3 regions of the Bacillus sp. XF8 genome follow, and region 3 is predicted to be linked to each of the others. Evidence: predicted binding sites of a transcription regulator. Region 3 holds the regulator's gene; each other region holds the start of a gene.

Region 1 (2,277 bases), on a different contig from region 3:
GCATCTTTACGTCCTAGACTTGCAAGTGTTCCAGAGTTTACTGGTGCGAACTCTTCGAATGCTTTGCCTTCTAGTGCTGCGTATAAGTTGTATCCAATTAACTCACCCATTTGCCAAGCGATTTGTGCAGTTGGTGGGTATGGACGACCTTCTGGACCGAAGACAACAGCGCTGTCTCCAGCAACGAATACGTCTTTGTGAGAAGTGGATTGTAGGTATGCATCAACAGTTGCACGGCCACGGTTTACTTCAAGACCTGATTCACCGATTAATGGGTTACCTTGTACGCCACCTGTCCAAACAAATGTGTTTGCAACGATTTTTTGACCGTCTTTTAAGTCAATTTCATTGCCAGCAACGTTTGTTACAGGAAGACCTGTTAAGAATTTAACGCCGCGCGCTTCTAAGCTAGTAGTTGCACGTTCAATTAAATCGTCTGGTAATACTGGAAGGATTTTTGGACCTGCTTCAACAAGAAGTAATTTTACTTCTTTAGGGTTTACGCCGTGACTTTTTGCAAGTTTAGGCATAATGTCAGCAAGTTCACCAACTAGCTCAACGCCAGTTAATCCGCCACCACCGATTAAGATTGTAGCATCAGCTTCATTTTTTGTTTTTGCGTATTCACGAATACGATCTTCAACATGTTTGAAGATTTTGTTTGCATCAGCAGCAGATTTTAATACCATGCTGTTTTCTTCTAGTCCTGGAATTCCGAAGTAAGCAGTTTTACTTCCTAAAGCAACTACAAGTGCATCGTAAGATAAAGTAGTGCCACCAGCTAGTTTTACTTCTTTTTTGTCTACTGAGAATGACTCAACTGTTGCAATTTTAAGATCGATGTCTTTGCCCTTGAAAAGTTTTGTAAGTGGCATTGCAACTGCTTGCTCAGAAACGTTACCTGCTGCTAGGCGGTGTAGTTCTGTAATGATTTGGTGTGTTGGGTATTGGTTGATTACCGTAACTTGTGCTTCTGATTTGCTGTAATATTTACGTACATTTAAAGCGGCAAGAAGTCCGCCATAACCAGCGCCTAAGATGACAATTTGTTTTGACATAGTATGATATCCCCCGTCTTTACTAATTGTTGTTATAAGATAAATTATTTATTATTGCGTTCTGCACTAATTTGAAGATAAGCATTGATAAAACGGAACATTTTTTGTGCTTGTGGATCTTTTAGTAATTTTAACAAACCGAAAAGACCGATAACTTCAGTGCTTTCGTCAGCGCGATCTTTTGCTTCGATAGCAGTTGCAGCCATGCTCTTTACTGTATCTTTTACAGGTTCTACAATCTCTTGGATTGCACCAACAGTGTCGCTTTTTAATACTTCGTCAGTAGCAACAGTTTGAGCGAAGTCATAAGACTTAGTTAAAATGTTAACAAGCTCAGTTAACTTTGGAAGCTGTTCTACTAGTGTAGTTAATGATTCTTGTACCTCAGGTTTTAACAATTGATCAAGTACATCAAGTTGTCCTTGGCTAGCAGAAATTTGTAAAGATTCTTGTTCAGGCTTTGTTTGAGTGATAGTTTCTGGCATCTCCAATTCTCCTTTACGATAGCAATACTCTTATTTTTTTAGGAATAAAATATTCCAAAGTAACAGGTAAGCGTTAGCAAAAAAATTGCAAAACTTTATACAAAGCTTCACAAAACGCAATAAAATGCCTTTAAATTTATGATTGCAAGTAGTAGACAATCATGAATCCAAAACCATAATTTCTTACCTATTATTTATGAACTGTCCGATACATGGCTTGTCCGCATAATGGAAAGTTCCTTTATCGGAAAGTGTATATAATATATATCTTATATTATATACTATATACACTCAGGTTAACATAAAAATGATTCCTAATGATTAGACTTTGAGTTCATAACCTAGTACTGACAAGGGAAAAAAGCATATATTTTATTTTAATGTTACCCAAAATGTACTTAATTACAGAGAAAAAAAGGGGAGAATGAGCAAATGATGTTTGTTTTTTCCCTTTTTTTCTCTTTTTCTGGTTAAGGTTGATCTGTTTGTGGGATAAGCATGGATGAATTTCCGTTCTTTTCTAGATGACATTCACCCCAAGTGCAAAGGGAATCAAGAATCGCTTCTAAGGACCAACCATAGTCGGTAAGAGAGTACTCAACTTTTGGTGGTACTTGATTATATACCTTCCTTTGAATAACTCCATCTTCTTCTAATTCACGCAATTGCTGTGTGAGCATCTTTTGCGTAATGCCAGGCATTAAACGTTTTAATTCACTTGTTCGTTTTGTCCC
Region 2 (2,277 bases), on a different contig from region 3:
CCAAGTAAAGAAAGACGTGGATCAATTTTTTCACCTGTTTGTTCGTCTTCTAAGCGTAAATTCCATTTCTTTTCGTTATCCCATCGTGATCCCATCGTGCCATGAGGTACTGCAAAATCATTCGAATGATCGTTCCAAAGAATTGGTTTCCATTCACCAAGTTTTGTTTCACGACCAATATCAGAAGCGTTTAAGAAACGGTCTGTAACGAATTGGTCTCCTTGCTGTTTTAATGTGACAAGGAATGGGAAATCGGTATATTGCTTTGCATAATTTGTGAAGTATTCCACTTGTTTGTCCACGTAAAACTCTTGTAAAATAACGTGCCCCATTGCCATTGCAAGAGCACCATCTGTACCTTGTTTTACACTCATCCAATCATCTGCAAATTTGGTTGATTCAGCAAAATCAGGACTTACGGAAACGACTTTCGTTCCTTTGTAGCGTACTTCTGCTAAGAAATGGGCATCTGGCGTTCTTGTCATTGGTACGTTTGAACCCCATGTCATAATGTAACCAGAGTTGTACCAATCACTACTTTCTGGAACATCAGTTTGATCACCCCAAATTTGCGGTGAAGCTGGTGGTAAATCAGCATACCAATCATAGAAGCTAAGCATTGGACCGCCCATAAGATGCATAAATCGGCTACCAGCAGCATAGCTTAACATAGACATCGCTGGAATCGGTGAGAATCCGACATTTCTATCTGGACCATATTTAATTATCGTATAAAGCATAGAAGCAGCAACAAGTTGTAATACTTCCTTCCAATTTGCACGAACAAATCCACCTTTACCGCGCGCACTTTTATATGTGCGTGCTTTTTCAGGATTTTCTACGATGCTTTTCCAAGCGTCTAGTGGTGATTTGTGATTTTGAAGTTCCTCTTGCCACATATTCCAAAGGACACCGCGTACATATGGGTATTTCACGCGAAGTGGACTATAAATGTACCAAGAAAAGCTAGCTCCACGCGGACATCCTCGTGGTTCAAAATCAGGCATATCAGGTCCGGTAGATGGATAGTTCAGTTCTTGACCTTCCCAAGTTACAATTCCGTCCTTTACATAAATATTCCAGCTACAAGAACCGGTACAGTTTACGCCGTGTGTAGAACGGATTACTTTATCATGTTGCCATCTCTTTCTGTACACGTTTTCCCATTCACGATCTTCGTATGTTTCTTGTGTATGATTATCGTTATAGCGATCTATTGGAGAAAAATATTTTAAACGTTTCATTAGTGCCGAAGGTTTCTTTTTCATACTGTTCACTCCTTTAATACGTTTCTCTTACTAACATTCAATATAAAAGAGTGTGAAAAATAGAGATGTGATATCTGTCACAGTTCAACAGATTGTCAAAAAAATTATATGAAATTTTGGAGAGTGTGATGTTTTACACATCGTAGAAGAGGTTTTCTACATAGAGTAAAGGAAGAAAGAAAAAAGAGCAGCGTCTCAAATAGAGAGGCTACTCAATGCTACAAATAGAGGCGGGGCAATCTTCACAGGCGATTTCGCATTTTAAAAATTGCAAATTATGAATGGTAATCTTTCCTTTATAAATGGAAATGATTCCTTGTTTTTTTAAATCATTTAACATACGATTTACACTTTCACGTGATGTTGCACAGAAATTTGCAAGTTCTTGATTTGTTAAAGGTAAATCGATGAGGATCCCATTTTCTTTTAATACACCATAACTATTTGTCATACGAATGAGTGTGGAATAAAGGGCACCCTTTTTACCATGCAACACTAAATCACGGAATTTCGTTTGCATTCTCCTTAAATGCTCGCTAATCCATTTCATAAATTCAAATGCAAGGGCCGGCTTTTGGAGTAATGCTTTTTCTAAAGCATCACGCTTAATGATGCCCACTTCAACGTCTTCTAGGCATTTCGAATTTAATAAGTACTTTGCATTGTCCGTAAATAATGTTAATTCACCGATAATATCGTGCTTTGAACAAATGCGAAGTGTTAATTCTTGGCCATCAGCACTAATTTTACTAATTTGAACTTTCCCAGAGTGAATAATATAGAGTTCTTTCGCCTCCACACCCTCTTGGAAAATATAACTTCCTTTATTGATCTGCCTTTTATATTCAACAGATGCAAGTAATTCCTTTAAATCATTTGATAATGCCGTACGATTCACAGCAATCACCTTTCTTTTTAAAGCAGTCTACTTCTTATTTTGGATGTAAGTATGGTGAAAATGCAAGAAATATCTTTTTTATTATAAGTGATAAGTGTATTTTTATCTGTG
Region 3 (2,277 bases):
ATTGGTGGATTATAGTTACATATATTCTGATGCAATTATCGGGAATTGTTGGAGTGTGGCTCCTTTTCAAAACAGGACTATACGATAATATGGCGGTTTCACGAGAGCAAAAAATACAAATCATGGCTGGGCACTGGTCAATCATCAGCTTTTTTATTGCATTATGTATTATACTTTGGCTACTTAGAACCGATATCCGCGAAAGACATTTAGATACTAAGCGAGCTAGTATTTCTGCTACAATCGGCTGGATATTTATCGGTTTCTTTTTAGCTATGTTTGCTCAAGTAATCGCAGCTAATATTGAAATGCGATTATTAGGGATTAAGCCCGGTTCTCAAAATACCCAAGATTTGATGGAAATAGCAAGAGCTACTCCATGGTTTCTTATTGTTATCTCTATCATCGGCCCTATTTTAGAAGAGATTGTCTTTAGAAAAATTTTATTTGGAACACTCTATAAAAGATTTAATTTCTTTATCGCGGCAATTATTAGTTCACTTGTTTTTGCAGCAATTCACTTTGATTTTACACATTTGTTAGTATACACTTCCATGGGACTTGTTTTCGCTTTTCTATACGTGAAAACAAAACGAATCATCGTTCCTATTATGGCTCACGTTACGATGAATTCACTAGTTGCAATAACCCAAGTAGTAGTAAGTAACGAACAAATACAAGAAATGATTAAACAAGCAGAAAAAATGCAAGGATTTATCGGAGGATTTTAAATATGAGGAACTCACCATTGTTCATGGCAGCACTGTATTTCCTTCTCGGATGTGTCTTTACACGTTTCGCAATTACGAACGTTACAGATACAATTTGGAACTTTTGGACAATGCTGTTTGCTGCTATGGCAACAATTGATTTTAATTTGGCACTTCGACTTATCTTAGTCAAATTTACAAAGAAAAAGCAATAATAAAACGCAGAGGGATTTCCTCTGCGTTTTATTGTGGATAATTTTTCAAAAAATAAACGAGTGTTTGTAATTCTACAGCTAAATCAATATGATGAATTCTTATATTTTCTGAAACATTTAATCGTGCCGGTGTAAAATTTAAAATTCCATGTACATTTGTTTCGGCCAATCGATCCGCTACAGCTTGTGCAACGGTAGCAGGCACTGTTAATATTGCCACTTGTATATCATTTGTTAAACGTTCTTCTAATTCATCTAAATGATATACAGGAATTCCTCCGATTTCTTTTCCAACTTTCTCTTCATTGACATCAAACGCCATTTCAATCTTTGTATTATTATTTTTCGTGAAATTGTAATGTAAGAAAGCGGTCCCTAAATTACCCACTCCAATAAGTGCTACACGTGTTATATCATCTTGATCGAGCGTTTCTCGGAAAAATGATAGTAAATAATTCACATTATACCCATATCCCTTTTTCCCTAACGCTCCAAAATATGAAAAATCTCTTCGAATTGTCGCGGAATCTACCTTCACCGCTTCACTCAATTCTGCCGATGAAACACGTTGCTTACCAGAAAGAGATAAGTTTTGGATAAATCGATAGTATAGAGGCAATCGTTTGGCAGTGGCCTGTGGAATCTTTTGCTGATCCATATAACCTCTCCTCTCTTCCTATCTTTGTTCATAGACTTAAAACAAATACAGAAGTTTAGCACTTATGACTTTCCTTGTATAATAGAGAGAAGACTTCTCTCTTTATTTTAAACTATACACTATTTTTAGTATGATTGAGAAATATAAACATGGCAAAGTTAAGAAATTATTTGAGGTGAAAACATTGATTTTATTACAAGTGAATGGGCTTTCAAAATTATACGGTGCTGAAACAATTCTTGCAAACATTAAATTGGAAGTTCAAACAAAGGATCGCATTGCACTAGTTGGTCGAAATGGTGCTGGAAAATCCACATTATTAAAAATAATTGCCGGTGAACTATCTCACGACGGTGGAGAAATTATAAAGCCAAAAGATGTTTCAATTGGGTACTTAGCCCAAAATACTGGTTTAGAAACTTCTTTAACAATTTGGGATGAAATGCTTACCGTCTTTACTCATCTGCAGCAAATGGAAAAGAAACTTCGAAGGTTAGAGCAGGAAATGGGTAAGGAAGAGAACTTTTCAAATGCTGCTACGTACGAAAAATTACTCGCTGATTATGATCAATTACAGTTAGACTACAAAGATCAAGGTGGTTATCAATATGAAGCTGATATTCGCTCCATTTTAAGTGGACTTGGTTTTCCAGTTGAAACACACCAAACAACGATTTCTACGTTAAGTGGTGGA

What was found. Region 3 encodes Rex, which represses fermentation and respiration genes when NADH is low (regulators of the CRP and FNR family bind a similar motif). Its sites were predicted from a motif close to TTGTGAAATATTTCACAA; they were not measured.
Region 1: a site for Rex is predicted at 1,639-1,656, ahead of J4P91_RS11865 (DUF1641 domain-containing protein). Genes of this name have one in related genera too.
Region 2: a site for Rex is predicted at 1,392-1,409, ahead of J4P91_RS16980 (nitrate reductase subunit alpha). Genes of this name have one in related genera too.

What each region holds. Positions count from the first base shown of each region.
Region 1 is NZ_JAGDQK010000018.1:133,698-135,974, forward strand. It holds gene J4P91_RS11860 (NAD(P)/FAD-dependent oxidoreductase) at 1-1,058, opposite strand, end outside; gene J4P91_RS11865 (DUF1641 domain-containing protein) at 1,103-1,543, opposite strand; gene J4P91_RS11870 (winged helix-turn-helix transcriptional regulator) at 2,014-2,277, opposite strand, start outside.
Region 2 is NZ_JAGDQK010000027.1:35,675-37,951, reverse strand. It holds gene J4P91_RS16980 (nitrate reductase subunit alpha) at 1-1,268, opposite strand, end outside; gene J4P91_RS16975 (Crp/Fnr family transcriptional regulator) at 1,477-2,175, opposite strand.
Region 3 is NZ_JAGDQK010000054.1:4,848-7,124, reverse strand. It holds gene J4P91_RS25950 (CPBP family intramembrane glutamic endopeptidase) at 1-731, shown strand, start outside; gene J4P91_RS25945 (YdiK family protein) at 734-925, shown strand; gene J4P91_RS25940 (redox-sensing transcriptional repressor Rex) at 954-1,583, opposite strand; gene J4P91_RS25935 (ABC-F family ATP-binding cassette domain-containing protein) at 1,768-2,277, shown strand, end outside.